Regions from separate parts of the Fodinibacter luteus genome, predicted to be linked through region 2. Evidence: predicted binding sites of a transcription regulator. Region 2 holds the regulator's gene; the other holds the start of a gene.
The links. The regulator Rex, encoded in region 2, represses fermentation and respiration genes when NADH is low (regulators of the CRP and FNR family bind a similar motif). The targets are predictions, from matches to a motif close to CTTGTGAANNNNTTCACAAG.
Positions count from the first base shown of each region.

Region 1: ABD899_RS04690 (Cg1360 family ATP-synthase-associated protein) is a predicted target of Rex. The motif match lies at 5,964-5,983, and genes of this name have one in related genera.

Region 1 covers NZ_BAABGM010000004.1:72,340-88,154, forward strand. Annotated here, with positions in the region: gene atpD (F0F1 ATP synthase subunit beta) at 1-6, opposite strand, end outside; gene ABD899_RS04660 (F0F1 ATP synthase subunit gamma) at 21-920, opposite strand; gene atpA (F0F1 ATP synthase subunit alpha) at 1,003-2,649, opposite strand; gene ABD899_RS04670 (F0F1 ATP synthase subunit delta) at 2,763-3,578, opposite strand; gene ABD899_RS04675 (F0F1 ATP synthase subunit B) at 3,578-4,162, opposite strand; gene atpE (ATP synthase F0 subunit C) at 4,208-4,417, opposite strand; gene atpB (F0F1 ATP synthase subunit A) at 4,498-5,331, opposite strand; gene ABD899_RS04690 (Cg1360 family ATP-synthase-associated protein) at 5,447-5,914, opposite strand; gene ABD899_RS04695 (sugar transferase) at 6,055-7,437, opposite strand; gene ABD899_RS04700 (serine hydroxymethyltransferase) at 7,449-8,741, opposite strand; gene ABD899_RS04705 (L-threonylcarbamoyladenylate synthase) at 8,734-9,495, opposite strand; gene prmC (peptide chain release factor N(5)-glutamine methyltransferase) at 9,560-10,441, opposite strand; gene prfA (peptide chain release factor 1) at 10,438-11,514, opposite strand; gene rpmE (50S ribosomal protein L31) at 11,699-11,914, opposite strand; gene ABD899_RS04725 (hypothetical protein) at 12,418-13,239, opposite strand; gene ABD899_RS04730 (LLM class flavin-dependent oxidoreductase) at 13,645-14,499, shown strand; gene ABD899_RS04735 (GNAT family N-acetyltransferase) at 14,496-14,987, shown strand; gene rho (transcription termination factor Rho) at 15,134-15,815, opposite strand, start outside.
Region 2 covers NZ_BAABGM010000025.1:53,558-69,372, forward strand. Annotated here, with positions in the region: gene hemL (glutamate-1-semialdehyde 2,1-aminomutase) at 1-1,088, opposite strand, end outside; gene ABD899_RS17210 (MarR family winged helix-turn-helix transcriptional regulator) at 1,114-1,599, opposite strand; gene ABD899_RS17215 (YceI family protein) at 1,769-2,314, shown strand; gene hemB (porphobilinogen synthase) at 2,558-3,529, opposite strand; gene ABD899_RS17225 (bifunctional uroporphyrinogen-III C-methyltransferase/uroporphyrinogen-III synthase) at 3,529-5,148, opposite strand; gene hemC (hydroxymethylbilane synthase) at 5,145-6,143, opposite strand; gene ABD899_RS17235 (glutamyl-tRNA reductase) at 6,140-7,450, opposite strand; gene ABD899_RS17240 (redox-sensing transcriptional repressor Rex) at 7,447-8,112, opposite strand; gene ABD899_RS17245 (TetR/AcrR family transcriptional regulator) at 8,277-9,179, opposite strand; gene ABD899_RS17250 (FAD-dependent monooxygenase) at 9,300-10,241, shown strand; gene ABD899_RS17255 (DUF4386 domain-containing protein) at 10,241-10,999, shown strand; gene ABD899_RS17260 (glutaredoxin family protein) at 10,936-11,199, opposite strand; gene ABD899_RS17265 (lysophospholipid acyltransferase family protein) at 11,199-12,902, opposite strand; gene ABD899_RS17270 (SDR family oxidoreductase) at 12,902-13,951, opposite strand; gene ABD899_RS17275 (30S ribosomal protein bS22) at 14,081-14,179, opposite strand; gene ABD899_RS17280 (helix-turn-helix domain-containing protein) at 14,329-14,529, opposite strand; gene ABD899_RS17285 (acetoin utilization protein AcuC) at 14,748-15,815, opposite strand, start outside.

The DNA.
Region 1 (15,815 bases), on a different contig from region 2:
AGTCATGGTCTCTCTCTCGCTCACTTGCTCTCGGCCAGCGCGCTGGCGCCGCCCACGATTTCGCTGATCTCTTGGGTGATCTCGGCCTGGCGGGCCTGGTTGGCCAGCCGGGTGTACTTCTTGATGAGCTCCTCGGCGTTGTCCGTGGCGGACTTCATCGCCCGCTGGCGGGCGGCCAGCTCGGACGCGGCGGCCTGGAGCATGCAGTTGAACAGGCGCGCGTTGACGTACTTCGGCAGCAGCGCGTCGAGCACCGACTCGGCACCGGGCTCGAAGGAGTACAGCGGCAGGAGGTCCTCGGCATCCGGGGCCTCCTCGCCCTCGACGACCTCGAGCGGCAGGAGGCGGATGACCTCGGGCTCCTGGGTGACCATCGAGACGAACCGGGTGAAGACGACGTGCACCTCGTCGATGCCGCCCTCCTCGGTCGGGGTCGTGAAGTCGGCGACGAGCCGCTCGCCGACCTCGCGGGCCGTCTCGAAGCTGGGCTTCTCGGAGGCGCCGCTCCACTCCGCGGCGAACTCGCGGTGGCGGAACCGGTAGAAGGCGATGGCCTTGCGCCCCAGGAGGTAGGGGACGACCTCCTTGCCCTCTTCACGCAGCGCGGCGACGAGTCGCTCGCTCTCCTTGATGGCCGACGAGCTGTAGGCGCCCGCGAGCCCGCGGTCGGAGGTCATGATGACGACCGCGGCCCGCTTGACGTCCTCCTTCTCGGACGTCAGCGGGTGGTCCTCGTTGGAGAAGGTCGCGACCGCGGAGACCGCCCGGGTCAGCGCGCGGGCGTACGGGCTGGACTCGCGGACCGCCTGCTGCGCCTTGACGACGCGCGAGGCGGCCATGAGCTCCATCGCCCGGGTGATCTTCTTCGTCGAGCTGACGGCTCGGATGCGCTGCCGGTACTCCCGGATCTGCGCTCCCATACGTTTCCGCCTTCCTGGTTCTTCTGCTCGGTGCCCTGTGGGCCGGGCCGGTCGCCGGGTGCGCCGCGCGCACCCGACCGGCTCAGCGCCGCTGCTTGACGATCTTCTCCTGCTCGGACTCCTGGGCCCGGGCGGCGGCGTCCTCCTCGGCCTCGTCGCCGGCCTGGACGCCGTCGGCACCCCTGCCCTCGAAGAGCTTGGCCTTGAAGGTCGCGATCTCGGACTCGAGGGCCTGCTCGGTCTCCTCGGCGAACGTGCCGGTCTCGCGGATCGCCCCGAGCAGCTCGCCCTTGGTGCGGCGCAGGTGGTCGAGGAAGTCGGCCTCGAAGCGACGGATGTCCTCGACGGCGACGTCGTCGAGCTTGCCCGTCGTGCCCATCCAGATCGAGACGACCTGCTCCTCGACCGGGAACGGCGCGGCCTGCCGCTGCTTGAGCAGCTCGACGAGGCGGGCGCCCTTCGCGAGCTGGGCCCGGGATGCGGGGTCGAGGTCGGAGGCGAACATCGCGAACGCCTCGAGCGCGCGGTACTGCGCGAGGTCGAGCTTGAGGCGGCCCGCGACCGACTTCATCGCCTTGATCTGGGCGGCGCCGCCGACGCGCGACACCGAGACGCCGACGTCGATCGCCGGGCGGACGTTGGCGTTGAACAGGTCGGCCTGCAGGTAGATCTGGCCGTCGGTGATCGAGATGACGTTCGTCGGGATGTACGCCGAGACGTCGCCCGCCTTGGTCTCGATGATCGGCAGACCGGTCATCGAGCCGTGCCCGAGCTCGTCGGAGAGCTTCGCGCAGCGCTCGAGCAGCCGGCTGTGGAGGTAGAAGACGTCACCGGGGTAGGCCTCGCGGCCCGGCGGGCGGCGCAGGAGGAGCGACACCGAGCGGTAGGCCTCGGCCTGCTTGGACAGGTCGTCGAAGACGATGAGGACGTGCTTGCCCTGGTACATCCAGTGCTGGCCGATGGCCGAGCCGGTGTACGGGGCGAGGTACTTGAAGCCCGCGGAGTCCGAGGCCGGGGCGGCGACGATGGTCGTGTACTCCATCGCGCCGGCCTCCTCGAGGGTGCCGCGCACGGCCGCGATCGTCGAACCCTTCTGGCCGATGGCGACGTAGATGCAGCGCACCTGCTTGTCCGGGTCGCCGCTCTCCCAGAACTCCTTCTGGTTGATGATCGTGTCGACCGCGACCGTCGTCTTGCCGGTCTGGCGGTCGCCGATGATGAGCTGGCGCTGGCCCCGGCCGATGGGGGTCATGGCGTCCACGGCCTTGAGGCCGGTCTGGAGCGGCTCGTGGACCGACTTGCGCTGCACGACCGTCGGGGCCTGCAGCTCGAGCGCCCGCCGCTCCTCGCTCGCGATCTCGCCGAGGCCGTCGATCGGGGTGCCGAGGGGGTTGACGACGCGGCCGAGGAAGGCGTCGCCCACGGGGACCGAGAGCACCTCGCCCGTGCGCTTGACCTCCTGGCCCTCCTCGATGTTCGAGAACTCACCGAGGATGACGACACCGATCTCGTGGACGTCGAGGTTGAGGGCGAGGCCGAGCGTGCCGTCCTCGAACTCGAGGAGCTCGTTCGTCATGCACGAGGGCAGCCCTTCGACGTGCGCGATGCCGTCACCGGCATCGGTGACGCGACCGACCTCCTCGCGCGAGGCCGCGCCGGGCTCGTAGGACCGGACGTAGCTGTCCAGGGCGTCCCGGATCTCGTCCGGACGGATCGAGAGCTCCGTCATGTTCTGATCTTCTCCTCGGTCACCGGCCCCTCATGGGGCCGAAGTCTGCTGTGTGGGTGGTGCGTCTTCAGTTCTGGGATGCCGTGCGCGGCGGCGGGATGCCGTGCGCGGCGTCAGGCGCCGGTGACGTGCCGGCGGGCCTCGTCGAGGCGCCGCAGGACGGTGCCGTCGACGACCTCGTCGCCGACCTGGACCCGGATGCCGCCCATGACCGTGGGGTCCTGGACGACCTGGAGCGAGACCGCCTTGCCGTAGTGCGCCTCGAGCGCGCTGCGCAGCCGGGCGGCCTGCTGCGGGGTGAGCGGGGCGGCGACGGTGACGAGGGCCGTCAGCTCGTCGCGACGGGTCGACGCGAGCTCGAGGTAGGCCTCCATGACCCGGTCGAGCCGGCGCCCGCGCGGGGCGCGGACGGCCTGCTCGGCGAGCCGGACGGTCTCGGGGGCGGCCTTGGCCTCGAGCAGCCGGCGCACGAGCGCGGCCTTGCCGCTCGCGTCGGTGTTGCGGCTCGAGAGCGTGTCGCGCAGCGCGGGGTCGCCGGCGACGATCCGCTCGAAGCGGAACAGCTCGTCCTCGACGCGGTCGATGCGACCGGCGCGCTCGGCGGTGGCGAGCAGCGCCTGCACGGCGAGCGCCTCGAGGGTGTCGCCGAGGTCGCGCTCGGCCGACCAGCGCCGGCCGGCGACCTCGCCGACGAGGTCGGTGGTGGTCGCACCGACCCTGCCGCCGAAGAGCGACCGGGCCAGGCCCTGCTTGTCGGCGGCCCCCCGCGAGGGGTCGGCGAGCGCGCGCCGCAGCGAGGCGTTGCCGTCGACGACGGCCGTCACCGCGAAGAGCTCCTCGGCGAGCGTCTCCCCCGACGATCCGCCGGCGAGGACGGCGTCGAACGCCGCCTGCACCTCCTTGGCCGAACCCCGTGACGAGCCGCGCATCAGGCGTCCCGGCCCGCGGGGGCGACCTTCTCGGGCGTGACGTCGCCGGCCTCGAGGTCGGCGAGGAAACGGTCGACGATGCCCTTCTGGCGCACCTCGTCCTCGAGGGACTCCCCGACGATCTTGCTCGCGAGGCTCGTCGACAGGGTGCCGACCTCCTGGCGCAGCTGGACGACGGCCTGCTGGCGCTCGGCCTCGACCTGCCGCTTGGCCGACTCGGTGATGCGGGCCGCCTCGGCCTGGGCCTGGCTGCGCATCTCGGCGACGATCGAGGCGCCCTGCTCACGCGCGGACTCCCGGATCTCGTTGGCCTCGGTGCGGGCCTCGGCGAGCTGGGCGTTGTACTTCTCCAGCGCGGCCCGGGCCTCGGCCTGGGCCTCCTCGGCCTGCTGCATGCCACCCTCGATCGCCGCGGCCCGCTCCTCGTACATCGCCTCCATCTTGGGGACGACCTTCGTGGCGAAGATGCGGTAGAGGATGGCGAAGGCGATGAGCCCGACGATGAGCTCGGCGGGGTGCGGCAGGAGGGGCAGGGCCTCCGGCCAGCCGACACCTTCGGCGGCCTTGACGGATGCGAGAACCACGTCGCTTCCTTATCTGTCGATCGGACGGGGGGGTCGGCCGGCTCGTCAGCCTGCGAAGACGAAGACGAACACGAGACCGAGGATCGCGAGCGCCTCGGTGAGCGCCATACCGGTGAAGGCGATGGTCTGGAGCATGCCTCGGGCCTCGGGCTGGCGGGCGACGCCGTTGATGTAGGCGGCGAAGATGAGACCCACACCGATACCGGGGCCGATGGCGGCGAGGCCGTAGCCGAGGAAGGTGATGTCACCAGTCATTGCGTTTCCTTTCGGTGGCGCCGGGGGTTCCCGGCGTCGGAGTGTTCTTCAGGTGGTCGTGCAACCGGCGGGGCCGGGGGTCAGTGGTGCTCGCTCACCGCGTCGGAGATGTAGAGCGCGGCGAGGAGGGTGAAGATGAAGGCCTGGAGGAACTGCACCAGCAGCTCGAAGAAGGTCATGACGACACCGAAGGCCAGGCCGAGGATGCCCGAGAGCTGGATGAACAGGTTGCTGCCGTGGAGCAGCAGGTACTCACCGCCGAGGATGAACACGAGCAGCATGAGGTGGCCCGCGAGCATGTTGCCGAAGAGTCGCAGGGCGAGGGTGAGCGGCCGGATGAAGAAGTAGGTCAGGAACTCGAGGATGAACATGATCGGCCTGAGCCAGCCCGGCAGCCCCGGCGGGACGAGCGACTTGAGGTAGTTGAGCACGCCGTGCTTCCGGCGGATCGCGACGGTGTGGTAGACGACGTAGACGATGAGCGTCAGCACGATGGGGAACGCGATGCGGCTCATCGACGGGAACTGGATGAACGGCATGACGCCCATGACGTTGTTGAACAGGATCAACGTGAAGAGCGTGAGCAGCAGCGGGAGGAAGGGCCGGAAGTCCTTGGCGCCGATGACGTCCCGGGCGATGGTGTTGCGCACGAAGTTGTAGCCCTGCTCGGCCACCCACTGCCGCTTCGTCGGGACGATGCTGAGCCGGCCCGCGACGGTGAGGAAGAACAGGCCGATGATGACGACCGAGGCCATGACGACGAAGGCGGGTCGGGTGAAGGCCCAGTTGCTCGTGTCGCTGCCCCAGAGCGGCCACCAGAACGACTCGATGCCCGGGGCCTGGAACCCCTCGCCGTCCTCGGCGGCGGCGATGCCGCCCTGCAGCCAGTGTGCGGGAACCACGCTCGGGCTCACAGCCTCTCCTCGGGGATAGCACAGGCGCCATCGACGGGCACCCGGGGGAACGGGACGTACGCTACCGGACCCCCGCCGGTGGTCGCGACGCCGGGGAACGGCGTCGTCACGCCGGTCACGGGCCCTCGCTCCCCCGGCTCGCGGGGTCGTCGGCGGGCCGGTCGTAGACGGGCACCCGGGCCCGGCGCAGGGCCCGCATCGCGAAGACCTGCCAGACGAGGGTGACGACGAGCGCCACGATGCCGAGGGCGGGCCCGTCGACCCAGCCCGCGTCCTTGAACGCGATGATGACGAAGAGCAGGCCGAGGACCTGGCCGAGGTAGACGGCCATCGCGACGGCGAAGAAGGCGTGGGGGCTGGCGTCGCGCACGAGGCGGCTGAGCAGGAACATGCCGGAGGCGAAGAAGCCGACGGCCACGACGAGCCCGATGACCGCCCCCGCGAGCGCATCCCCGCCGCGCACGAGCACGACGGCCACGACGGCCACGAGCCCCGCGACGACCGAGGGCAGCAGGGCCCCGCGCAGCATCGCCCCGAAGGGCGCGCCGGCATGCGGTTCGCTGGTGGTGGAGCGGTCGGTCATCGGCGATCGGCCTCGTCAGGAGTCGTGACGGATAGGGGGTCCGGGACGGCTTGTGAAAGTTATCACAAGCGCTGGTGGGTCCCAAGCCGGGTCCGCGGCACGGCATCCGCGGCACGGCATCCACGGCGGCCGGTCCGGCGTCAGACGCGGCGGGTGAGGATGACCCAGATCGTGCGGGCGATGATCTCGAGGTCGAGCACGGGCGACCAGTTGACGAGGTACTGCAGGTCGTAGCCGAGCTTGTACTCGGCGTCGGTGTGGTAGCGCCCGTGGATCTGGGCGAGCCCGGTGAGGCCGGGTGGCACCTCGTGCCGCCGGGTGTAGCCGGCGATCTCCTTCTCGAACCCCTTCGTCAGCTCGGGCCGCTCCGGCCGGGGGCCGACGACCGACATCTTCCCGCTGAGGATGTGCAGGATCTGCGGCAGCTCGTCGGCCCGGGTCGCGCGCACCCAGCGACAGGCCGGGATGACCCGCGGGTCGCCCTCGGTCGAGAGCTGGGCGACCCCGTCGGCCTCGGCGTCGGTGCGCATCGTGCGGAACTTGACCATGTCGAAGGTCTCGCCGCCGGCGCCGACCCGGGTCTGGGTGAACAGCAGCGGGCGGCCGGCCACGGCGAGCTGGTAGAGCGCGACCGCGCCGAGGAGCAGGAGCCACACGGGTGCGGTGACGAGGAGGAGGAAGAGGTCGAGCAGTCGCTTGAAGTGGCGCTGCGAGGGCGGCATCGTCTGCGGGAGCAGGAGCACGAACGGCAGCCCCCCGACCTCACGGAGCCGGTCGAGCCCGAAGAGCGTCTCGCGGCCGGTCACCCGCAACAGCGTCGTCAGGCCCATCCGGTCGAGGCGGCCGATGGTGCGGGGGTACCACTCGTCGAGCCAGCCCGCCGTCACGAGGAGCACGTCGGTGGCCCGCGACTCCCGGGCCACCTCGACGACCGCGCGCGGGTCGACCACCTCGGCGACGACGACGAGCTGGCCGGCCTCGACGACGGTCAGGTGGCGCCGGGCCAGGTCGAGGTCGGCCTCGTCGCCGGCGAGCACGACCCGGGGCGGTCCCTCCCGCCGGGTCCGGATCGCGTGGACGACCGCCCGGTTCACCGCGACGGCGATCGCGACGAGGACGATGACGACGACGAGGTTGGTGATGGGGAACGGCAGCACCCGCTGGGTGAGCGAGCCGCGCTGTCGCACGAGGCCGGTGAGGGCGAGGTTGAGCAGCGCCACGAAGCTGCCGGCCGCGAGCGAGAGCCCGGCGACGCGCGGGAGCACGGCCGCCCCGCCGAGTCGCGGCTCGCGCTCGTAGAGCCCCCCGAAGTAGAAGGCCGTGAGGAAGATGACCGTCGAGACGGTGAACGACAGGGCGTACGCCCCGATCGGGTACGTCGGCCAGGGCGGGACGCCGTAGCGCCACAGCATCGAGCCGACCATGAGCCCGACGACGGCGAGGCCGTCGAGCACCATGACGAGCCGGAACCCCCGGCGGTTGAGCCGCCCGAGGAGCGGGAGCTCACGCCTCGCGTCGGTCACCGGCGGTCGGTTCAGCCCCGCGCCGCACCCGCGCGCGGGTACGCCGGGAAGCGCTCGACGAGCTCGGTGACCCGGCCTCGGACCTCGCGCGAGACGGCGTGCTCGGGGTCGGCGTCGCCGTCGACGACGGCGCGGGCGATGAGCTCGGCGATCGTGCGCATCTCGTCCTCGCCCATCCCCTGGGTCGTGACGCACGGCGTGCCGACCCGGATGCCCGAGGCGATGTTGGGCTTCTGGGGGTCGAACGGGATGGCGTTCTTGTTGAGCGTGATGCCGGCGGCGCCGCAGCGGGCCTCGGCGTCGACACCGGTGACGCCGACCCCCTGCAGGTCGTGGAGGGACAGGTGGGTGTCGGTGCCGCCGGTCGTCGGGCGGATGCCGCGCTCCCCCAGCTCGGTCGCGAGCACCCGGGCGTTCGCGATGACCTGGCGGGTGTACGCGGCGTACTCGGGGGTCGCGCACTCCTTGAAGTTGACCGCCTTCGCGGCGACCGAGTGCATCTGCGGGCCGCCCTGCATCATCGGGAAGACCGCCTTGTCGATCGCCGCGGCGTGCTCCGCGCGGCAGACGATCGCGCCGGACCGGGGGCCGCGCAGCACCTTGTGGGTCGTGAACGAGACGACGTCGGCGAACGGCACGGGGCTCGGGATCGCCCGCCCGGCGACGAGGCCGATGAAGTGGGCCGCGTCGACCCAGAAGATCGCGCCGACCTCGTCGGCGATGGCCCGGAAGCGAGCGAAGTCGATGGTGCGCGGGATCGCGGAGCCGCCCGCGAGCAGCACCTTCGGGCGGTGCTCCTTCGCGAGGCGCTCGACCTCGTCGTAGTCGATGTCCTCGGTCGTGCGGTCGACGCCGTAGTGCACCGCGTCGAACCACTTGCCCGAGAACGAGACCTTCGTGCCGTGGGTGAGGTGGCCGCCGTGCGGCAGGCTCATCGCGAGGATCTTCTCGCCGGGCTTGAGGAAGGCGCCGTACACGGCCTGGTTGGCGCTCGCCCCGGAGTGCGCCTGGACGTTGGCGTGGTCGGCCTCGAAGAGGGCCTTGCACCGCTCGATCGCGAGCGTCTCCGCCTTGTCGACCTCGGAGCAGCCGCCGTAGTAGCGCCGCCCGGGGTAGCCCTCGGCGTACTTGTTCGACAGCGTCGAGCCGAGGGCCGTGAGGACCTCCGGGCTCGAGAAGTTCTCGCTCGCGATGAGCTGCAGGCCGGCGCGGAGGCGGTCGAGCTCGGAGAGCAGGACGCCGGAGATCTCGGGGTCGAACGCCTCGAGGGCGCCGAAGTCGGATCCGTAGAACGTGTCAGTCATCGTCGGTGGTCCCTCGCTGCTCGCTGGCGGTGGACGCCTCGGGCGCCCCTGGCTCTTCGGTGCCGGCACCCGGCTCGGGCTCGTCGGGCGCGGGGCTCGTCAACTCTAGGGCGTCGGCTCTCGAGCGCTCCACGACGTCCATGACCTCGGCCTCGGACAGCGCGCCCACCCGGAGGACGACCGGCTCGTCGCGGGTGCAGTCGACGATCGTCGAGGCGAGGCCGCCGGTGACCGGACCGCCGTCGAGGTAGAACTCGACGGCGGCACCGAGCTGGCTCGCCGACTCGACGACGGTGCGCGACGCGGGGTGGCCGGTGCGGTTGGCGCTGCTCACGGCCATCGGCCCCACCTCGCGCAGCAGCTCGAGCGCGACGGGGTCGTCCGGCATCCGCAGCGCCACCGTGCCGCGGGTGTCGCCGAGGTCCCAGGCGAGGGAGGGCTGGGCCCGCAGGACGACGGTGAGCGGGCCGGGCCAGAAGGCGGCGACGAGCGCCCGGGCGTAGTCGGGCACGTCGGTCGCGAGGCCGTCGAGGGTGCGGGCGTCGGGCACGAGCACGGGCGGGGGCATGTCGGTGCCGCGGCCCTTCGCGGACAGCAGGGCGCGCACGGCATCCACCGAGAAGGCGTCGGCCCCGATGCCGTAGAGCGTGTCGGTCGGCAGGACGACGAGGCGGCCCTCGCGCACGCCGGCGGCGGCCTTGGGGATGGCGTCGGCCCGCCCGGCCTCGGTCGTGCAGTCGAAGACGGGGCTCATGGGCGACAGCCTAGGGTTTCCGGAATGCCGGGCACCGCCGCGGCTCACCGGGGGTCGGGACCGTTCAGGCCGACGGCCGCCGGAGCGCGACGGTCGTCCGCGGCCGCCCTGCGAGGTCGTCGTGGTCGGCGACCTCGGTCCACGCCCCCGTGCGGCGCAGCGCCTCGGGCAGGGAGCGCCCCTGGCTGTCGGCGTGCTCCATGACGAGCACCCCGCCCGGGCGCAGCAGGACCGCCGCGCGCGCCGCCACGGCCAGCGGCACGGCGAGGCCGTCGGCCGACCCCCCGAACAGCGCGACGTGGGGGTCGTGGTCGCGCACCTCGGGGTCGAGCGGGACGGCGCCGTCGGGGATGTACGGCGGGTTGCTCACGACGACGTCGACGCACCCGCACAGGTCCTCGAACGCGCTCGTCGCGTCGCCGAGGCGGACGTCGACGTCGAGCCCGAGCCGGTCCCGGTTCGCCACGGCCCACCCGTGGGCGAGGTCGGACAGCTCGACGGCGTGCACCCGGGCCGTCGGCAGCTCGTCCTTGACGGCGAGGGCGATGGCGCCCGAACCGGTGCACAGGTCCACGACGACGGCGCCGGGCGGCCGGCCGGATGCCGCGTCGATCGCGAGGCCGGCCGTCACCTCGGTCTCGGGCCGGGGCACGAAGACGCCCGGACCCACCGCGAGGGTGAGCCGGCGGAAGTGTGCGCGGCCGGTGAGGTGCTGCAGGGGGACGCGCTCGAGCCGCTCGGCCACGAGCCCGTCATAGGCGTCGAGGAAGCCCACGTCGGCGCCCTCGCGCAGCACCATGCGCCGTCGCACGTCAGCCGGGTCGGTGCCGAGCGCGAAGGCGGCGAGCTCGACGGCATCCGTCTCTGGTGAGGCGATCCCGACGTCCGCGAGGGCGGCGCGCGCCCGCTCGACCGCGGACCGGACCGTCGGCTGTCCTCCCGTCATCGGTCCGCGACGGCGGCGAGGCGGGCCGCCTCGTCGGCGTCGACGCAGGACTGGATGACCGGGTCGAGGTCGCCGCCGAGCACCGCGTCGAGGTTGTACGCCTTGAAGCCGGTGCGGTGGTCGCTCACCCGGTTCTCCGGGAAGTTGTAGGTGCGGATGCGCTCGGACCGGTCGACGGTGCGCACCTGGCTCGCGCGGGCGCTGGCGTCGGCGGCGTGGCGCTCGTCCATCGCGATCTGGTGGAGCCGGGCCCGCAGGACCCGCATCGCGGCCTCGCGGTTCTGCAGCTGGGACTTCTCGTTCTGGCACGACACGACGACACCGGTCGGCACGTGCGTGAGCCGCACGGCCGAGTCGGTCGTGTTGACGCTCTGTCCACCGGGGCCGCTCGAGCGGAAGACGTCGACCCGGACGTCGTTCGGGTCGATCGAGACCTCGACGTCCTCGGCCTCGGGCATGACCCACACACCCGCGGCGCTCGTGTGGATGCGACCCTGGCTCTCGGTGACCGGCACCCGCTGCACGCGGTGCACCCCGCCCTCGAACTTCAGCCGCGCCCAGGGGGCCTCGCCGGGCTGGGCGGTCCCCCGCGAACGCACCGACACCCGGACGTCCTTGTAGCCGCCGAGGTCGGACTCGGTGGCGTCGAGCACCTCGGTGCGCCAGCCACGGCGCTCCGCGTGCCGCAGGTACATCCGCAGCAGGTCGCCCGCGAACAGGGCCGACTCCTCGCCCCCCTCCCCCGCCTTGACCTCGAGGATGACGTCGCGGTCGTCGTCGGGGTCGCGGGGGACGAGCAGGCGGCGCAGCCGGTCCTCCGCGACGGCGACCTCGGCCTCGAGCGCGGGGACCTCCTCGGCGAACGAGGCGTCCTCACCCGCGAGCTCACGAGCGGCCCCGAGGTCGCCCCGGGCACGCACCCACGCGTGGTACGCCGCGACGGTCGGGCCGAGCGCGGCATACCGCTTGTTGACCTCGCGGCTGCGGTCGGGGTCGGACGCGACGGCCGGTTCGGCCATCTCGCGCTCGAGCGCCGCGTGCTCGGCGACGACGGCCCGGGCGGACTCGAGCACGGTGGCCTCCTGGGTGAGGTGGGGGTTCGGTGGGTGCGGGTTCGGTGGGTGCGGGTTCGGTGGGTACGGGTGCGGTGCGTGCGGGTGCGGGTGCGGTGGGTGCGGTCGGTTCGGGTGCGATGGGTCGGGGAAGACGAGTGCGCCGGCCCGCTCCACGAAGGAACGGACCGGCGCACCGGAGCAGCTACTTGGCGGCCTTCTTGCCGTAGCGGGCCTCGAAGCGGGCCACGCGGCCACCGGTGTCGAGGATCTTCTGCTTGCCCGTGTAGAACGGGTGGCACTGCGAGCAGACGTCGGCGTGGATGATGCCGTTCTTCGCGGTGCTGCGCGTGGTGAACGACGCGCCACAGGTGCAGGTCACCGTGGTCTCGACGTAGTCCGGGTGGATGTCCTTCTTCACGATCTCTCCTAGGATGTGTCCGGGTCGGCGGGCTCAGCACCGTGCTGCAAGACCCTGGCGCCCCGACTGCGCCCCTCGTGAGGGAGGCGCTCAGGAAACGCGTCGCGTGCCGTGAACCGGTCCAGCGGTCAAGTGTGCCAGAGGTGGCGCACGGTGACCTAAACAGCCGTGGCGCCGCCGGGCATTCCCGGCGCCCACTCGTCGGGGATGCCGACCGCGCACCACCCCGCGCCCCCGACACCCCCAGCGACACGCAGGACGTCCAGCGGGGATGCCGGACGCGCACCACCCCGCGCCCCCGACACCCAGCACCACCGGGCCCCTCGACAGGGATGCCGACCGCGCACCACCCCGCGCCCCCGACACCCCCAGCGACACGCAGGACGCCCAGCGGGGATGCCGGACGCGCACCACCCCGCGCCCCCGACACCCAGCACCACCGGGCCCCTCGACAGGGATGCCGACCGCGCACCACCCCGCGCCCCTGACACCCCTCGGCCAGGTCAGGCCGCGCCGCCCCTCGACCACCGCCGGTGGGCCCGGACGACCTGCAGCATGAAGCGCTCCGCCTCCAGCCGCAGACCGAGGACCGGGATCCGGAGCACGCGGTCGTCGCTCAGCACCACCTCGTTCTGTCGCAGCGCGTCGTCGACGACGGCCAGCGCCAGCGCATGGTGGCCGCCGTCGACCTCGACGACGAGGTCGATCCCCTCCCACTCGACGTCCAGGTAGGCCCGCCCGCCGGGCAGGGTGCGCACCACCTGGCGGCTCGGCTCGGGGAGGCCGTTCTCCCGGCACAGCCCCGCGAAGTCGAGCTCCCCGAGCGACCGCACACCGTCGCAGAGGTCTCCGACGGCCGCCCGCAGGAGCTGACGCCGGGGGCGTTCCATTCGGGTGGGGCAGCGGTGCCACGCCGCGAGCAGCCGGTCGGGCGTCGTCATCCGTTGCTGGAGCACGAGGCACAGCACGAGCACGGCCTGGCGGTCGCTCGCGGCCCAGGCCGCCGCTGACACGGCTGCCGGCGCGACGTCGACCCTCGGCAGGCCCGCCGACCCCGTCGGCGGCATTCTCGTGCGCCGGTGCCGCCGGACCCCGGTGACCCGGTGGCTGCGGTTGCGCTTCGGCACGGACACGTCGGTCACCGTCGGCTCGAAGCCGGTGAGGCCCGACGCGACGAGGGCCGCGGCACCGTCGAGGGCCGAGCCGCCGCCGGTCTCCCACACGGCCTGCCACAGCCGCCCGGCGCCTCGGGGCTCGAGGTTGCCGATGACGACCGTGTGCCTGCCCCGGACGAGCCACCGCCCCGCGGCGACCTCGGTGCGCACGTCGGCCCTCGTCACACCGACGCCGCGAAGGTCCTTGCGGTGGGCCACTCCGTCGTGCTGCCGGGCGACTCGCTCGGCACGGCGGGCCCGCTCGGCGCGGGGTAGTCGGCGTCGGGAAGGTGGCATACCCCACTGTGTCCCCTCCGGAGCGCTACGCGCAGCGGTCGTCCACAGGCCCCCATCCCGACGGATGCCGAGCGCGCGGCACCCCGCGCCCCCGACACCCCCAGCGCCACCGGGCTCCTCGGCAGGGATGCCGAGCGCGCGGCACCCCGCGCCCCTGACACCCCAGCACCACCGGGCTCCTCGGCAGGCATGCCAGACGCGCACCACCCCGCGCCCTTGGCACCCCAGCCTGCCCCGAGGGCCAAGCGTCGTCGGTGGCTCCGCGTAGCGTGGCCGAGCATGAGGTTCGGAGCCGTCATCCCCTATGCCACCGAGCGCGAGTTCGCGCAGCTCGCCGCCGTCGCCGAGGAGGCGGGGTGGCACCAGGTCTTCTCGTGGGAGTCGGTCTGGGGGCAGGACGCCTGGGTCACCCTCGGGGCCGCCGCGATGGCGACCGAGCGGATCCGCCTCGGCACGCTCCTCACCCCGGCCGCCCGCCACCGCCCGTGGGACCTCGCCTCGCGGGTCGCCTCGGTCGACCGGCTCTCGAACGGGCGGGTCACCCTCGGGGTCGGACTCGGCGCCCTCCACGGCAACTGGCTCGCCTTCGAACCCGACGAGGGGCGGGCGGTCCGCGCCCGCAAGCTCGACGAGGTGCTCGACATCTACGCCGGCCTCATGGGCGGCCAGCCCTTCTCCTACACCGGCGAGCACTTCTCGGCCGCGCCCGTCACCGAGCTCGTCCCTCCCCCGCCGGTCCAGCGCCCGCACCCGCCTGTGTGGTGCGTCGGTGCCCTCGTCCCGGGGCGCTCGAGGCAGCGTTCGCTCGAGCGCGCGGCCCGCTGGCAGGGCGTCTTCCCCGCCGTGGCCGGCGGGACCCTCGACGACCCCGGCTCGCACCTCACTCCCCCGGCCCTGCGCGAGGTCGTCGACCGCATCGCGGCCCTGCGCTCCGACGCGGGCCTGACGATGGCCGGCTACGACGTCGTCGTCGAGGGCGACAGCCACGGCGGCTTCGGGGTGGTCCGCCCACCGGTGCAGCAGTGGGCGGATGCGGGCGCCACGTGGTGGGTGGAGTCGTGGTGGGACCTCCCCGACTCCCCCGAGGGCCGGGCCGAGACCCGCCAGCGCCTCGCGCTCGGCCCGCGGTGGTGAGCGGCACGGCATCCGGCACCGTCGTCCGTGCGGCGACGGCCGCGGATGCCGAGGTGATGGTGCAGCTGCGCGCCGTCATGTTCGAGGCCATGGGCACCGCGCCCCACGAGCTGGCCGACCCGGTGTGGCGGGCGGCCGCCCGCGAGTGGTTCCTCGCACGCACCGGCACGCCCGGGGTGCGCGTCGTCGTCGCGGAGGTGGCCGGCGAGGTCGCGGCGGGGGGCGTCGGCGAGGTCACCGCGCTCATCCCCGGGCCGAGCACGCCCAACGGCTCCGTGGGGCTCGTGTCCAGCGTGGCGACCTTCCCCGGCCACCGCGGCCGGGGCCTCGCGAGCGCGGTGACCGACGACCTGCTCGCGTGGTTCGCCGAGCGCACCGACGTCACCCGGGTCGACCTCTTCGCCACGGATGCCGGCGCACGCATCTACGCGCCGAGCGGCTTCGCGGTGCGCGCGTTCCCGGCGATGTCCCTACCCGTCGGGCGCTGAGGCCGGCCTGCTCGTCGACCCAGGAGGCCGCGAGGCCGCGAGGCCCACGATCGACCCCTCCCGCTCGAGGTGTCGCGGTATGAGCCGCCCGAGGGCCGGCACGTCAAACGGATGCCGTGCCGGCGCCTCCACTCGGGCCGTGCGGGTCAGGCGTCCTCGTCGTCGAGCCGGATCGTCGCGGTCTGCTGCACCTGGGTGAGGAACTCGTAGTTGTTCTTCGTCTTGCGCAGCCGGTCGAGGAGCAGCTCGATGCCCTGCTGGGAGTCCAGGGCCGCGAGGACGCGGCGCAGCTTCCACATGATCCGCAGCTCCTCGGGAGCGAGCAGGATCTCCTCCTTGCGGGTGCCCGAGTTGTTGACGTCGACGGCCGGGAAGATCCGCCGGTTCGCGAGCTGGCGGTCGAGCTTGAGCTCCATGTTGCCGGTGCCCTTGAACTCCTCGAAGATGACCTCGTCCATCCGCGAACCGGTCTCGACGAGGGCCGTCGCGAGGATGGTCAGCGAGCCGCCGTCCTCGATGTTGCGCGCGGCGCCGAAGAACTTCTTCGGTGGGTAGAGCGCGGCCGAGTCGACGCCCCCGGAGAGGATGCGTCCGCTCGCGGGCGCCGAGAGGTTGTAGGCCCGGCCGAGCTTCGTGATCGAGTCGAGGAGCACGACGACGTCGTGGCCCATCTCGACGAGGCGCTTGGCGCGCTCGATGGCCAGCTCGGCGACGGTCGTGTGGTCGTCGGCGGGGCGGTCGAAGGTCGAGGAGATGACCTCGCCCTTGACGGCCCGCTGCATGTCCGTGACCTCCTCCGGACGCTCGTCGACGAGCACGACCATGAGG
Region 2 (15,815 bases):
CGGTGCGGCACCCCGGCATCCGAGAGGGCGGCGGATGCCGCGTCGGCGATCGCGCGCGCGACCTCGCCGAGCCGGGCGTAGAGGGCGTCGTCGCAGGCGCGCAGCGTCGCCAGCCCGGCGGCGGTGGCGACCGGGTTCCCGGACAGGGTGCCGGCCTGGTAGACGGGCCCGTCCGGCGCGAGGAGGGCCATGACGTCGGCGCGGCCGCCGAAGGCCGCCGCGGGGAAGCCGCCACCCATGACCTTGCCGAAGGTCATGAGGTCGGGGGCGACGTCGACGCCTTCGTGGCCCCACCACCCGGCCCGGCCGACGCGGAACCCCGTCATGACCTCGTCGGAGACGAGCAGCGCCCCGTGCTCCGCGGTGACCCGGCGCAGCGCCTGCGTGAACCCCGGCTGCGGGGGGACGACGCCCATGTTCCCCGCCGCCGCCTCGGTGATGACGCAGGCGATCTCGCCCCCACGGGCGGCGAAGACCGCCTCGAGCGCGGGCACGTCGTTGTACGGCACGACGATCGTCTCGGCGGCCATCTCCGCCGGCACGCCGGCCGAGTCGGGCAGCGCGAACGTCGCGAGGCCGGAGCCGGCGCTGACGAGGAGGGAGTCGACGTGCCCGTGGTAGTGCCCGGCGAACTTGACGACGAGCGACCGCCCGGTGAAGCCACGCGCGAGGCGGATGGCGCTCATCGTCGCCTCCGTGCCGCTCGAGACGAGGCGCACCCGGTCGACCGGCCCCACGCGGTCGACGATCTCCTCGGCGAGGAGCACCTCGTTCTCGCTCGGCGTCCCGAACGAGAAGCCCCGCCCCGCCGCGTCGCGCACGGCCTCGAGCACCGCCGGGTGGGCGTGCCCGAGGATCATCGGCCCCCAGCTGCACACGAGGTCGACGTACTCGCGCCCGTCGACGTCCGTGAGCCACGGTCCCCGCCCGCTCGCCATGAACCGCGGGGTGCCGCCGACGGCCCGGAAGGCGCGCACCGGCGAGTTGACCCCGCCGGGCGTCACGGCGCGGGCGCGCTCGAGCAGGGCGGCGGATGCCGGGGCGTCGCCCGGCTGGGACAGGGGGCTCGTGGGGTCGGCGGGCGTCACCGCCCCATCCTCGCAGCCGACCGGCTCAGGAATGGGCGCCGGCCGCTCGGCACTCGGCCGCGTAGGCCTCGCGGACCGCCGTCATGGCGTCGCCGAGCGCCGCGAACTGCTCGGGGGTGAGCACGTCGACGAGGTGCCGGCGCACGCTCTCGACGTGGACGACGGCGAACTCGGTGATCGCCCGTCGCCCGTCCTCGGTGAGGCGGAGCAGCACGCCCCGGCCGTCGTCGGGAGCGGGCGTGCGACGCACCCAGCCGCGCCGCTCGAGGCGCACCGCCGTGTGGGTGACCCGGCTGCGCGACTGGACGATGAGCGCAGCGAGCGCCGACATCCGCAGCTGGCCCGTCGGGGCCTCGGACAGCATCGAGAGCAGCTCGTACTCCGGCAGGCTGACGCCGACGGCGTGCAGGTCGCGGTCGAGGGCGACGTCGAGCTCGCGGTTGCCCCGCAGGTAGGCGCGCCACGAGCGCTGCTCGGCCTCGGTCAGCCACCGCGGTTCCTCGCTCGCCATGGGCTCATCGTTCCACGTCGGGGTCACCGCCCGCCGCCGGTTCGGGCATCCGGCGCCGGCCACGGGACGGGAGCGCTTGTCCCACATCGTGAGACGGCGGAATGCCAGCGGCCTCGCGGTTGGTTGAACAGTCAACTACCGTGGCACCACCGACATCAAGGAGCACGACATGACGATCACCGACACCACCCTGAAGGGCCTCGGCACCGGCACCTGGGCCATCGACCCCACCCACACCGAGGTCGGCTTCGTGGCCCGCCACCTCATGGTGAGCAAGGTCCGTGGCTCGTTCGACGACGTGTCCGGCACCGTCGTCGTCGCCGACGACGTCACCCAGTCCGTCGCCGACGTCACGATCAAGACCGCCTCGGTCTCCACCGGCACGGCCGACCGCGACGCCCACCTGCGCGGCGAGGACTTCTTCGACGTCGAGAAGTTCCCCGAGATGAGCTTCCGCAGCACCTCCTTCGACGGTGAGACCCTCATCGGCGAGCTCACGATCAAGGGCGTCACCAAGCCGGTCACCCTCGACGTCGAGTTCAACGGTGTCGCCACCGACCCGTGGGGCAACGAGAAGGCCGCATTCGAGGCCGAGGGCGAGCTCAACCGCACCGACTGGGGCCTGACCTGGAACGCGGCCCTCGAGAAGGGCGGCGTCCTCGTCTCCGAGAAGATCAAGCTCGTCCTCGACGTGCAGCTCGCCAAGCAGGCCTGAGCTCCGTCCCCCGCTCCGGATCCCTCCTCCGGAGCACCGCGGCCGCCGTCCTCCCCGACCGGGGCAGGGCGGCGGCCTGCCCGTCTCCCCGTACCGCTGCACCCCTGCACCCGCACCCCTCCCTCTCGCGGAGTCAGGAGCACTGCGCGGAGTCAGGGGCGTCTACGGCCCTGACTAGGCGGGGACCTCCTGAGCCCGCGAACTGCTCCTGACTCCGAGGATCCGGATGCCGGGTGGCCGGCCTCAGAGCCGGGTTGCCGCCTCGAGGGCGTAGTAGGTGAGCACGACCTGCGCCCCGGCCCGGCGGATGTTGACGAGGCTCTCGAGCATGACCCGGTCGCGGTCGACCCAGCCGCGCTCGGCCGCCGCCTCGACCTGCGCGTACTCCCCCGAGATCTGGTACGCCGCGACGGGGACCGGCGACATCGCCGCTGCCGCCGCGATGACGTCGAGGTGGGGGCCGGCGGGCTTGACCATGACGATGTCGGCGCCCTCGGCGATGTCGAGCTCGAGCTCGCGCAGCGCCTCGGTGCCGTTCGCGGGGTCCTGCTGGTACGTCGCCCGGTCCCCGACGAGCGAGGACTGCACCGCCTCGCGGAACGGGCCGTAGAGGCCGGAGGTGTACTTCGCGGCGTAGGCGAGGATCACCGTGTCGGGGTACCCCGCGGCATCCAGCGCAGAGCGCACGAACCCGACCTGACCGTCCATCATCCCGGAGAGCCCGAGCACGGCCGCCCCGGTGCCGGCCTGGGCGAGTGCCATCGACGCGTAGCGCTCGAGCGTCGCGTCGTTGTCGACCGAGCCGTCGGCGGCCAGGACCCCGCAGTGGCCGTGGTCGGTGAACTCGTCGAGGCACAGGTCGGCCATGACGACGAGGTCGTCGCCCACCTCCTCGACGAGCCGGGACAGGGCGACGTTGAGGATGCCGTCCGGCGCGTCCGCGCCCGAGCCGCGCGCGTCCTTGGCCTGGGGCACGCCGAAGACCATGATCCCGCCCAGGCCGGCGGCGACGCAGCGCCGGGCCTCGTCGACGAGCGAGTCGAGCGTGTGCTGCACGACCCCCGGCATCGCCGAGATCGCGACGGGGGTGTCGATGCCCTCACGGACGAAGACGGGCAGGACGAGGTCGGCCGGGTGCAGCCGCGTCTCGGCAACGAGCCGGCGTAGGGCCGGGGTGCGTCGCAGCCGGCGCGGTCGCGCGGACGGGAACCCCATCAGGTGGCCCGGCGGCGACCGCCGGGCCGGCGCTGGCTCGGGCGCAGCACGGCCTCGCCGGCCTCCTGCGCCGCGAGCGCGAGCGAGCGGCCGTGGTCGGCGAGCGCGTCGACGAGCGCGTCGGCGGTCGCCTCCGGGGCGAGGACGTCGACCCGCAGGCCGTGCTCCTCGGCGGTCTTCGCGGTCGCCGGGCCGATGCACGCGACGACCGTCGTCGGGTGCGGCTTGCCGGCGATCCCGACGAGGTTGCGCACCGTCGAGCTCGAGGTGAAGAGCACCGCGTCGAACGAGCCGTTCTTGATGGCGTCGCGCACCTCGGCCGGCGGCGGGGCGGCACGCACGGTGCGGTAGGCCGTGACGTCGTCGACCTCCCAGCCCATGTCCTGCAGGCCGGCGACGAGGGTCTCGGTGGCGATGTCGGCCCGGGGCAGGAAGACCCGGTCGATCGGGTCGAGGTCGGCGTCGAAGGCCGGCCACTCCTCGAGCAGGCCGCGCGCCGACTGCTCGCCCGACGGCACGAGGTCGGGCGTGATACCCCAGTCGCGCAGCGCCTGGGCGGTGACCCCGCCGACGGCGGCGACCTTGAGGCCGGCGAACGAGCGGGCATCGAGCCCGAACTCGTCGAACTTCTCGCGGATGGCTCGCACCGCGTTGACCGAGGTGAAGCCCACCCACTCGTAGCGACCGGTGACCATCCCCTTGACGGCCCGCTCGAGCTGCTGCGGCGTGCGCGGCGGCTCGACCGAGATCGTCGGCACGACGGCGGCGTGGGCCCCGTGGTGCTCGAGGCGGGCGATCGTGGACGCCGACTGCTCCTTCGTGCGCGGCACGAGCACCTGCCAGCCGAAGAGCGGCTTGGTCTCGAACCACGAGAGCGTCTCGCGCATGGTGACAGTGGACCCCACGACGGCCAGCACGGGGAAGCGGCCGTCGGCCATCGTCTCGCCGGCGGCGTCGAGCGTCGTCGTGATGGTGCGCTGCTCGGTCGTCGTGCCTCGCTCGGTCACGGCCACCGGGGTCGACGCGTCGCGACCGGCGGCGACGAGCGCGTCGAGGGTCTGCGCGGCCTTGTCGGGCGGGCCGATGACGACGACGGTCACGGTGGGGTCGACGGCACCGGACAGGTCGGTGCCGCGGGCGCCGGCGACGACGACGTGGATGCCGGTCGAGGCGCTCGACGTGAGCGGCACCCCGGCGTAGGACGGCACGGCCGTCACCGAGCTGACGCCCGGCACGACCTCGAAGGGGATGCCGGCCCGCGCGCAGGCCCGGGCCTCCTCGGCGAGGCCGTTGAACACGGCGGGGTCGCCGTCCATGAGCCGCACGACGAGGCCACCGGGGTGGGCCTTGGCGGCGCGCACGACGAGCTTGGCGCGCGAGGCGTGGGTCAGCCGCTCGCCGTGGTCGCCGTGACCGGCGTCGACGACGTCCACCTCGGGACGGCACCAGCGCTCGACGACGGCCTCGCGGGCGACCTGGTCGATGACGACGGCGTCGGCCGTGGCGAGCAGCTCGCCGGCCCGCACGGTGAGCAACCCCGGGTCGCCGGGGCCGGCGCCGACGAAGGCGACGCGAGCGGGGGTCTTGGTGGATGGGGTGGTCGAGCGCGTGGGGCTCACGGTGCATGCTCCGTTGCGATGGGGTCGGTCGTGGGCAGCGGGGTCGTCGGGTCGGTCGGGGACGCAGCCGGCGGCTCGGCGCCGGTCATGAGGTCGGCGGCGCCGTCGTCGAGGAGGAGCCGGGCGAGCCGGCGCCCGAGGGCACCGGGGTCGCCGGGGTCGCCGACGAGGGAGCGCCGCAGGTCGGCGGTGCCGTCGGGGGTCGTGACGACGGCGCGCAGGGACAGCTCGGGGCTTTCGAGCCCCTCGACGACCTCGGCGAGGGCGCCGACCGGCGCCGAGCACCCCGCCTCGAGCTCGGCGAGGAGCACCCGCTCCGCCGTCGTGCACGCTCGCGTGTCGGCGTCGTCCAGCGCGGCGACGGCCGCAGCGGTCGCCGCATCGCCGGCGCGGACCTCGACGGCGAGTGCCCCCTGGCCGGGTGCCGGCAGCATCTGGAGCGGGTCGAGCAGCTCGGTGGCCTCGTCGATGCGGCCGAGGCGGCGCAGCCCCGCGGCGGCGAGCACGACGGCATCCAGCCGCCCCTGCGAGACCTGGCGCAGCCGGGTGTCGACGTTGCCCCGCAGCGGGGTCACGACGAGCCCGAGCCCGAGCGCCTCGAGCTGGGCACGACGGCGCGGCGACCCGGTGCCGACGGTCGCGCCGGCGGGCAGCTCGCCGAGGGTGAGGCCGTCACGGGCGACGAGCGCGTCGCGGGGGTCCTCGCGCGTCGGGACGGCAGCCACGGTCGTCGACTCGTCCGGGGCCGTCGGGAGGTCCTTGAGCGAGTGCACGGCGAGGTCGACCCGCCCCTCGGCGAGCGCGGCGCGCAGGGCCGAGACGAACACCCCGGTGCCCCCGAGCCGGGCGAGCGGGGTCGTGCGGTCGCGGTCGCCCTCCGTCGTCACCTCGACGAGCTCGACGTCGTGGCCGAGCGCCCGCAGCCGGTCGGCCACCCACGACGACTGGGTCGTCGCGAGGGCGGAGCGGCGGGTGCCGAGGCGCAGCACGCTCACGTCTCGTCCCCGGGGATCGCGGGCGGGGCGGACACGAGCGAGACGTCGCGCGGGTCGAGGTCGAACAGCTCGCTGAGGGCCCGGGCGTAGCTGCCGCCCTGGCCGTCGCGGGCGAGCTCCTTGACCCGGACCGTCGGGGTGTGGAGCAGCTTGTCGACGACCCGCTCGACGGCGCGTCGCACCTCGGCGCGCTCGGTGTCGCTGAGGTGGGGGGTACGGCGTTCGAGGCGACGCAGCTCCTCCTCGACGAGCTCACCGGCGTGGGTGCGCAGTGCGGTGACGGTCGGGGCGACGGCCTCCGCCGAGCGGGCGAGGAGGTACGCGGCGACCTCCGCGGTCACGAGGTCCGCCGCGTCCGCGACCTGCGGGGCCGACCCGGCGTCGGCGAGGTCCTCGCCGAGCTCGGCGAGCCCGACGCGCGTCGCGCCCTCGAGCTCGGCGACGGCGAGGTCGATGTCGTGCGGCAGGGCGAGGTCGACGTAGACCTGGGGGCGTCCCTCCCTGGCCCCGAGGGCGTCTCGGACGTCGTCGGCGAGGACGACGACGCCGGGCGCGCCGGTCGAGGAGATGACGACGTCGGCCTCGGCGAGGGCGGCCCGCAGCTCGGCGAGCCGGCGTGCCGACCCCCCGACCCGCTCGGCGACAACCCTCGCCCGGTCGTGGTTGCGGTTGGCGACGACGACCGTGCGGGCTCCCACCCGGGAGACCGTCGCCGCCGCGAGGGCGCCCATCCCACCGGCGCCGACGACGAGCACGGACAGCCCGCCGAGGTCCCCGAGCTCGGTCTCGGCACGGCTCAGCCCGGCCTGGACGAGCGATCCGCTCACGAGGTCGATCCCGGTCTCGGTGTGCACGCGCTTGGCGACCCGCAGCGCCTGCTGGAAGACGCCGTTGAGGGCCGGCCCGACGTGACCGTGGGCCTGGGCGCGGGCGAGCGAGCGGCGTACCTGTCCGAGGATCTGGGCCTCGCCGACGGCCATCGAGTCCAGGCCGGACGCGACGGTGAACGCGTGGGCGATGCCGCGCTCCTCGTAGTGCACGAACAGGTGCGGCTGCAGCTCGGCCCGGTCGACGCCGCACCGCTGCGCGAGGGCGACGGTGATGTCGGTGAGTGCACCGTGGAAGGTCAGGCACTCGGCGTACACCTCGGTGCGGTTGCACGTCGAGACGACGACGACCTCGGTGACGTGCTCGGAGCGCAGCACCTCGGCCTCGAGCGCGGTGCGCGCGTCGGGGTCGAGCGCGACGGACTCGAGGAGCGAGAGCGGGGCCCCGTGGTGGGACAGCCCGAGGACGACGAGGCTCACGGGGCGACGACCTCCTCGACCGCGACCCGCTGTCCGTGGAAGGCGAGGATCTGCAGCTCGGTCGACAGGTCGACCTTGCGCACGACGACCCCGTCCGGGACGGCGATCACCGCGGGGGCGAAGTTGAGCACCGACCGCACGCCCGCCGCGACGAGGTCGTCGCACGCCTGCTGCGCCCCGTCGGACGGCGTCGCGATGACGCCGATCGCCAGGCCCTCCTCGGTGACGAGGGCGGGCAGGTCGGCCATCGGCCGCACCCGCTGGCCGGCGACCTCCTCGCCGACGACCCGCGGGTCGCCGTCGAGGAGCGCGATGACCCGGAAGCCCCGCTCGGCGAAGCCACGGTAGGCCGCGAGCGCCCGCCCCAGGTTGCCCATCCCGACGATGGCCACCGGCCAGTCCTGGGTGAGGCCGAGGGCGGAGGTGATCTCGGAGGCGAGCCGCTCGACGTCGTAGCCGACCCCCCGCACGCCGTAGGAGCCGAGGTGCGACAGGTCCTTGCGCAGCATCGCCGAGCTCACGCCGGCCGCGGCGGCGAGCTCCTCGGAGCTCACGGAGGCGATGCCGTCGCGGGCGAGGGAGGTCAGCGCCCGCAGGTACCCGGGGAGGCGGGCCACCGAGGCCTCCGGGATCTCCCGGCGGGCGGTCGCTGCGGCGGACACGGGCGGTCACCGACTCCTTTCGCGCACTCCGCGAAGCCGGTGGAGGACGGGGGTCGCACGCTTCAGGGCGGCCCGGCTCGCGGGTGAGACCGTCAGCGTACGGTCATGTGAACGCCCGCACAAAGTCGTGTTGGACCCCGTGAGACTCCTCACTCCCGGGTGTGCTATGGGCGCCGGGCAGCGTCCGACCGCCCGGTGCGCGCCGCGGGTGGCGGTGCGGCCGGGAGGCCCAGCCACCCGGCCGCACGCTCCACCTCGGCCTCGAAGACCGCGCCCCGCCGCTCGTCCTCGACGGCGCCGGTGAGCTGCCCGAAGAGCTCGAAGGAGACGGCACCGAAGAGCCAGGTCCACGCCATGAGCCCCCCGAGCGCCCGCTCGTGCGTCGTGCCCGGCCCCAGGAACGCCACGAGGGGGGCCAGCCCCTGCGCGGCGCCGGGCGAGAGGTGGGGGTCGGGGACCGCGGCGTCGACGGCATCCACGGTGCCGGTGCCGGCCGCGGTGCCGGTGTCGGCCGCGGTGCCGGTGCCGGCCGCGGTCTCGGCGTCGGCCGCGGTCTCGGCGTCGGCCGCGGTCTCGGTGTCGGCCTCGGCCTCGGCCTCGGTCTCGGTCTCGGCGCGGACGATGTCCTGGAGCAGGAGGGCGAGGAGGCGGGTCACCCGCGTCGCCGGCCCGACGGTGTCCTGGGGTGCCGAGTAGCCCGGGACGGGCGAGCCGTAGACGAGCGCGTAGAGCGACGGGTTCTCGAGCGCCCAGGTGCGCACCGTGCCGGCGATCGTCCGCCAGCGCGCGAGCAGGTCACCCCGGGGCACGAGCGCCTCCGCGGTCTCGACCGCCCCGCCGAGGGAGTCGTAGGCGTCGATGATGAGCGCGGTGAGCAGGGCGTCGCGGTTGTCGAAGTAGCGGTAGACCGCGGACGAGACCATCCCGACCTCTCGGGCCACCGCGCGCAGCGACAGCCCCGCCACCCCCTCCTGCGCCAGCTGCCGTCGGGCGGCGTCGAGGATCTCGGTGCGCATCTCGGCGCGAGCCCGCTCCCGCACGCGCTGGGCTCGCCCGGTGGTCGCCATGGGAGCCAGTCAAGCACATCCGGTGAGCAGTGCCCTGTCGAGAGAGCAATGCTCTTGCACTTCTCGGCTCATGGGTGTTCACTGATCACAACAGAGAGCACTGATCACAAGGAGACCGTCATGAGCACCCATCTCGTCGTCGGAGCGGGGCCGGTCGGCACCCGCACCGCCCTGCTGCTCGCGGAGGCCGGCGCCTCCGTCCGCGTCGTCACGCGGTCGGGAGGGGGACCGGACCACCCCGCGGTCGAGCGGGTCGCCGCCGACGCCTCCGACGCGGCGCGGATGCGCTCGCTCGCCACCGGCGCCGTGGCCGTCTACAACTGCGCCAACCCCGCCTACACCCGGTGGGACACCGACTGGCCGCCCATCGCGGCAGCCCTGCTCGACGCGGCGGCATCCTCGGGCGCGGTGCTCGCCACGGTGAGCAACCTCTACGGGTACGGGCGGGTCAGCGGCCCCATCGGCCCGGACACCCCGCTGGCTCCGTGCGACCACAAGGGGGAGGTCCGGGTCCGCATGTGGCGGGACGCCCTCGCGGCCCACGAGGCCGGTCGCGTGCGCGTGGTCGAGGTGCGCTCGAGCGACTACGCCGACGCCGGGAGCAACTCGCACCTCGCGCGCAACGCCCCTGCCGTCCTCGAGGGGCGCACGGCGTGGGTCCTCGGCGCGGCCGACCAGCCGCACAGCTGGACGACGACCCACGACACCGCGCGCCTCCTCGTCGACCTGGCCGGGGACGACCGGGCGCACGGGCGGGCGTGGCTCGTGCCGACGGCGCCGCCACGCACCCAGCGGGAGGCGCTCGCCGACGTCGCCGGCGCTGCGGGTGTCGCGACGCCCCGGGTGCGGGTGCTCGGCCCGAGGGCCCTGCGCGCGGCCGGGGTGGTCGCCCCCATGCTCCGGCAGCTGTCCGGAACCGCCTACCAGTTCACCGCCCCGTTCGTCGTCGACGACGCGGCCACGACCAGCCACGTCGGGTGGGGGCCGGAGGACTGGGACGTCACCGTGGCCCGCGTCGTGCGGGCCGCGCGGACCACCACCGTCCAGGCAGGGGCACGGTGATGCGCCGGCCGGCGGGAACGGGCGCCCTCCTCGTCGCCTCGGCGGTGCTCAGCCTCGGCGGCTACCTCGTGCTCGGCACGCAGTTCGGGTGGCCGGCCGTGCTGGACGACCCCGGGACGAGCGCGCTCGACGCCTTCGTCGAGGCCCAGGCGTGGGTCCGCTTCGGCTTCTACCTCTTCCTCCTGGCGAGCCTGCTCCTCATCCCTGCCGCCGTCGGCCTGCACGACCTCATCGGCCGCCACTCCCCGGCCTCCGTCTCCGTGGCCGTCCTCGGCATCCTCGGCGCCTTCGCCCAGATGCTCGGGTGGGTGCGGTGGCCGATCGCCGTGCCCGGCCTCGCCGACGCCTGGACCGACGCTGCTGCGACCGCCACCCAGCGCGAGGCCACGGCTGCGGCGTACGACGGCCTCAACGGGTATGCCGGGGGCGCGCTCGGCGAGCACCTGGGCTGGCTGCTCCAGGGCATCTGGGCGGTGGGGGTCGCCATCCTCCTGCTCCGGTCGCGCCGCGTGCCGAGGTGGTTCGCCCTCCTCGGGCTCGGCCTGGCCGGAGCGTGGGCCCTCGCGGTCCCCACGGCGACCGCCGTCGGCCTCGCGACCCTGGAGTTCTGGGGACTCAACGTCTACACCGCGTGGTACCTGTGGCTGCTCGCCCTCGGGGGGCTGCTGATGGGTGCGTCGCGGGGCGGCGAGGGTCAGCGCGTGCCGGGCGGCACCGAGAGCGCCGCCCGCAGCCGGGCCTCGTCGACCCGCCAGTAGTCGTGCTGCCGCCCGTCGACGAGCGTGACGGGGATCTGGTCGGCCCACCGTTCGCGCAGCTCGGGGTCGGCGTCGACGGAGCGCTCCTCCCAGCCCACACCGAGCTCGGCGCTCACCCGCTCGACGGTCGCCCGGGCGGTGTCGCACAGGTGGCACCCCGGACGGCCGATGAGCGTCACGCGGACCGGGGCCGGGTGCATCAGAAGAACACCGACCGACGCTGCATGAGCAGGGTGTACAGGGTCTGCTGGATCGTCTCGCGGACCTGGTCGGTGAGGTCGAAGACGAGCATGGGGTCGTCGGCGGCGCCGGCACCGTGGGTGTCGGTGGGGATCGGCGCACCGAACTCGATGATCCACTTGCTCGGCAGCGGGATGAGCCCGAGCGGCCCGAGGAGCGGGAAGGTCGGCGTGATCGGGGCGTACGGGAGGCCGAGCAGCCGGGCGATGGTGCCCATGTTGCCGAGGATCGGGGCGATCTCCTCGGCCCCGACGACCGAGCAGGGGATGATCGGCACCTGCGCGCTCAGGGCCGCGGCGACGAACCCGCCCCGCCCGAACCGCTGCAGCTTGTAGCGCTCGCGGAACGGCTTGCCGACCCCCTTGAAGCCCTCGGGGAAGACGCCGACGAGCTCACCCTGGCGGAAGAGCCGTTCGGCGTCGTCGTTCGTCGCGAGGGTCGAGCCGGACCGGCGGGCGATGGTGCCGAGGAAGGGCGTCTGGAAGACGAGGTCGGCGCCGAGGGCGCGCATGACCCGTCGCTGCGGGTGCTCGTCGTGGATCGCGAGCTGCACCATGAGCGAGTCGATGGCGATCGTGCCGGAGTGGTTGGAGACGACGAGGGCCCCGCCGTCGGAGGGGATGTTCTCGATGCCCCGCACCTCGACGCGGAACCAGCGCCGGTAGATGGGGCGCAGCATCGGGTAGAAGACGTGCTCGGTGAAGTCGGCGTCGTAGCCGAAGTCGTCGACCTCGTAGTCCCCGTCGACGCGGCGGCGGATGTAGGCCAGTACCTGGGCGATGCGCCGCTCGACGTCCTCGGGTGCGACACCGGCCGCCTCGGCGCCGAGCCGGAGCATGCCGACGACGGCGTCGAGGGCGTCACCGACATCGGGCAGGGGCAGGCCGGTGCGGGCAGGGGCGTCGTGCACCGTGGGGTCGAGCGGGGGCTCGGCGATGCGCAGGTGCGGGCGCCGGCCCGTGGCGTCGCGGCGGGCCTTCTCGCGCGGGTCGAGCCGTGGCCGGCGGGGGGTTTCTCCGGATGCCGTGGGCCCGGGTCGGGTGCGTCGCTCACCCGCCTGCCGGGATGCCGCCCGCGACGGGGCGGAACGCACCTGCGGGGCGGGGCGGTGCGGGCGGCGCACCGCGTCCGTCCCGACATCCCCTGACGGCTCGGTGCCGGCACCGGACGCCGCCGTCGTCGCGTCCGCCGTCGTCCTCGAGGTGTCCGCCGTCGTCGTCGCATCGGCTGCCGTCGTCGCGTCCGCCGTCCTCGCGGTGTCCGCCGTCGTCCGCACGGGCGCCCGCGTCGGGGTCGGGGCACCCGCCGTCGTCGACGGGGTCGGCCGCCTCACGGCCTGCTGCGCGCCCTTCCCCTGCTGCGCGCCCTTCCCCTGCTTCGCACCCTTCGCCTGCTGCGCGGCCTTCCCCTGCTTGGCGGCCTTCGCCTGCTTCGCGGCGCCGGGCTTCCTCGCCGCGGGGCGCGTGCCCCCTGCCGGCTGCTGACCGGGCGGTCGCTTCGTCCCGCTGGCCGTTCCGGCGCCGGGGCTCGTCACCTCGGCGTCGCCCTCGGCTCCCGCGGGCACGACCGGCTCGGCGCCGATGAGCGGGGTCGCCCGTCGCCGGGCCCGCTCCCCCGACGCCCGCGCCGCGCCCGCGGCGAGTGCTCCCGGTCGGCTCGCCATCAGTGTCCCCGTCCGGCCCCGAGCAGGCCGAGCACGGCCTGGCTCGCCGTGCCGGCGACTCCGCTCACGGCATCCCCGATGACCGCGACGGCGGGGACCGCCGGCCCGACCGTGCGGGCGAAGTCCTCGAAGGCCCCGCGTGAGGTGAACCGCGGGTCGAAGCCCAGGGTGCGGCGCATCCGGGTCGTGTCGAGGCCGCGACCGAACGCGAGGAAGGACATCTGGTCGGGCGAGAAGTCGGCGAGCCCGACGCGGCGTGCGAGCCCACCGACGAGGCCGGCGGTCTGCAGCGGCATCGGCACGACCGGGCGGCCCACGATGGCCGCGGCCTGGAGCACGGTGACGACGCCGTCGCCGGCGAGGTTGACGACGCCGGTGGCGTCACCCGTCGTCGCGAGGACGAGGGCGTCGATGGCGTCGTCCTCGTGGACGAACTGCATGCGGGCGTCGTAGCCGAGCGGCACGGGGATGACCGGAAGGTTGAAGTAGTCGGTGATCGACGTGCGGATCCTCGGGCCGATGATGTTCGCGAAGCGCAGGGTGAGGATCTCGGTGTCGGGGCGGCGGCGGGCGAAGCCGCGCACGTACCCCTCGACCTCGATCGAGTCCTTGCCGAAGCCGCCCGACGGGGTGCGCTTGGCGCCCATGTCCTCGGTGAACATCGCCGGGTCGCGCGGCGTGGAGCCGTAGACGGCGGCGGAGGACTTGACGACGAGCCGCCGCACGACGCCCGACTTCTGGCACGCCGCGAGCAGCTGCATCGTGCCGATGACGTTGATCTCCTTCTGCGGGGTGCGCCCCCCGACGAAGGTGGGCGTCGCGATGACGTTCATGTGCACGACCGTGTCGACGCCCGTGGACTCGATGACCCGCGAGATCATCGGGTTGCGGATGTCGGCCCGCACGAACTCGACCCCGCCGATGTCGTGGACCGGGGGGATGACGTCGACACCGACGACCCGATCGACGGAGGGGTCGGCGCTGAGCCGGCGCGCGAGCAGGCCCCCGAGGTACCGGGACACCCCGGTCACGAGCACCACTGACCCCACGCCCTTGCTCCTCACGTCACGACCGTCGTCCCCGACCCTACCCAGCGCTGCGCCGGGCCGACAGGCTGGCCCGGTACGACAAAGGCCCCCTCGGTGCGGGGACCTTTGAAGTGCAGAGGTGACGCGAGGTCACTTCTTGTTGCGGCGCTGGTGGCGCGTCTTGCGAAGGAGCTTGCGGTGCTTCTTCTTCGCCATCCGCTTGCGCCGCTTCTTGATGACTGAACCCATGGGATGTCCTCGTCGCTGGTGCGTCTGGTGCGGCTGCCCACCCTACCGGCACGCGCGCGCCGCCCCCAAACCGTCGCCGGCCGACGCAGCCGCGAGGGGCGGCCCGACGTGCGGGCCGCCCCTCGCGGACACAGGGTGTCGCGGTGCGATCACGCGGTGTCGACGAACGAGCTGCGCAGGTAGGCGTGCACCTCGTCCTCCGGCACCCGGAAGGACCGACCGACGCGGATCGCCGGGAGCTCCCCGGCGTGGACCATGCGGTAGACGGTCATCTTCGAGACGCGCATGATGGCGGCGACCTCGGCGACGGTGAGGAACTTGACCTCGCCGAGCTGACGCTCCGTGGACATCGTGACCTCGATCTTCTGCCCGTCCACAGCGCCGGGACGCCCCGGCATTCCCTGCGGTCGTGCAAGCGCAACCATAGGGGCAGTTGTGACCACTGGGGAAGGGAATGGGCGACATTGGCGCCCGCTGTCCACTCGACACGCCGCCCTTCCCCCGACTTCTTGCACATCACCCACGCGGGCGGGCGGCCAGGACGCCGGTTCGCGTGGGTGATCCGCAGTCAGTCGAACCAGGGGTCGAGGCCGTGGTGGCTGAAGACGGCCTGCCGGGTGGCGAGGATCGCTCGGTCGACCGGGTTGTCGGGGTTGTGGCCCATGTTCCACGGCTGCACCCAGATCGGCAGCCGCTCGGCGGGCAGGTCACCCATCCGGCTCGGCGCCTGCCGGCCGAGTGACCGTTCGACGTGCCCGAGCCACTCCTGCGGCACCGCCGTGTCGCTCGGCACCGGCACGTGCGCGGCGATGGCGGTCAGGTGCGTCCACGAACGGGGCACGACCTCGACGAGCTCGTACCCGCCCCCGCCGAGCGCCACCCACCGGCCCTGCGTCGTCTCGTGGGCGAGGTCGTGGACCGACTCGTGGGCCCGCCGCTGGCCGTCGACGGTGATGGCGAGGTGGGCCAGCGGGTCGTGCATGTGCGTGTCGCAGCCGTGCTGGCTGACGAGCACGTCGGGCTTGAAGGCCCGCACGAGCGGGTGCACGACCGACTCGATCGACCGCAGCCACGCGGCATCCCCCGTCCCCGGCGGCAGCGCGACGTTCGCGGCACCCCCCCGCGCCGAGGGGCCACCGACGTCGGCCGGCCACCCGGTGCCCGGGAAGAGGTGCTGCCCGCTCTCGTGGACGGAGATGGTCAGCACCCGGGGGTCGTTCCAGAACATCCGCTCCACGCCGTCACCGTGGTGGACGTCGATGTCGACGTAGGCGACCCGCTCGGCGCCGTTGTCGAGGAGCCACTGGATGCCGACCGCGATGTCGTTGTAGATGCAGAAGCCCGACGCGTGGGTGCGCATCGCGTGGTGCAGCCCACCGCAGAAGTTGACGCCGTGGTCGATCTCGCCGCGCCACACCTGGCGGCAGATGTCGAGGGTGCCCTGGACGATGCGCGCCGAGGCCTCGTGCATCCCGCGGAAGGCCGGGTCGTCGTCGGTGCCGAGCCCGCGGTTGACGTCGGCCGCCGACGGGTCGTCGGAGGCCGCGCGCACCGCCCGGATGTACGCGCGGTCGTGGACCGTGGCGAGGACGTCGTCGCCGGCGACGTCGGGGCTGAGCAGCTCGACGTGGTCGAG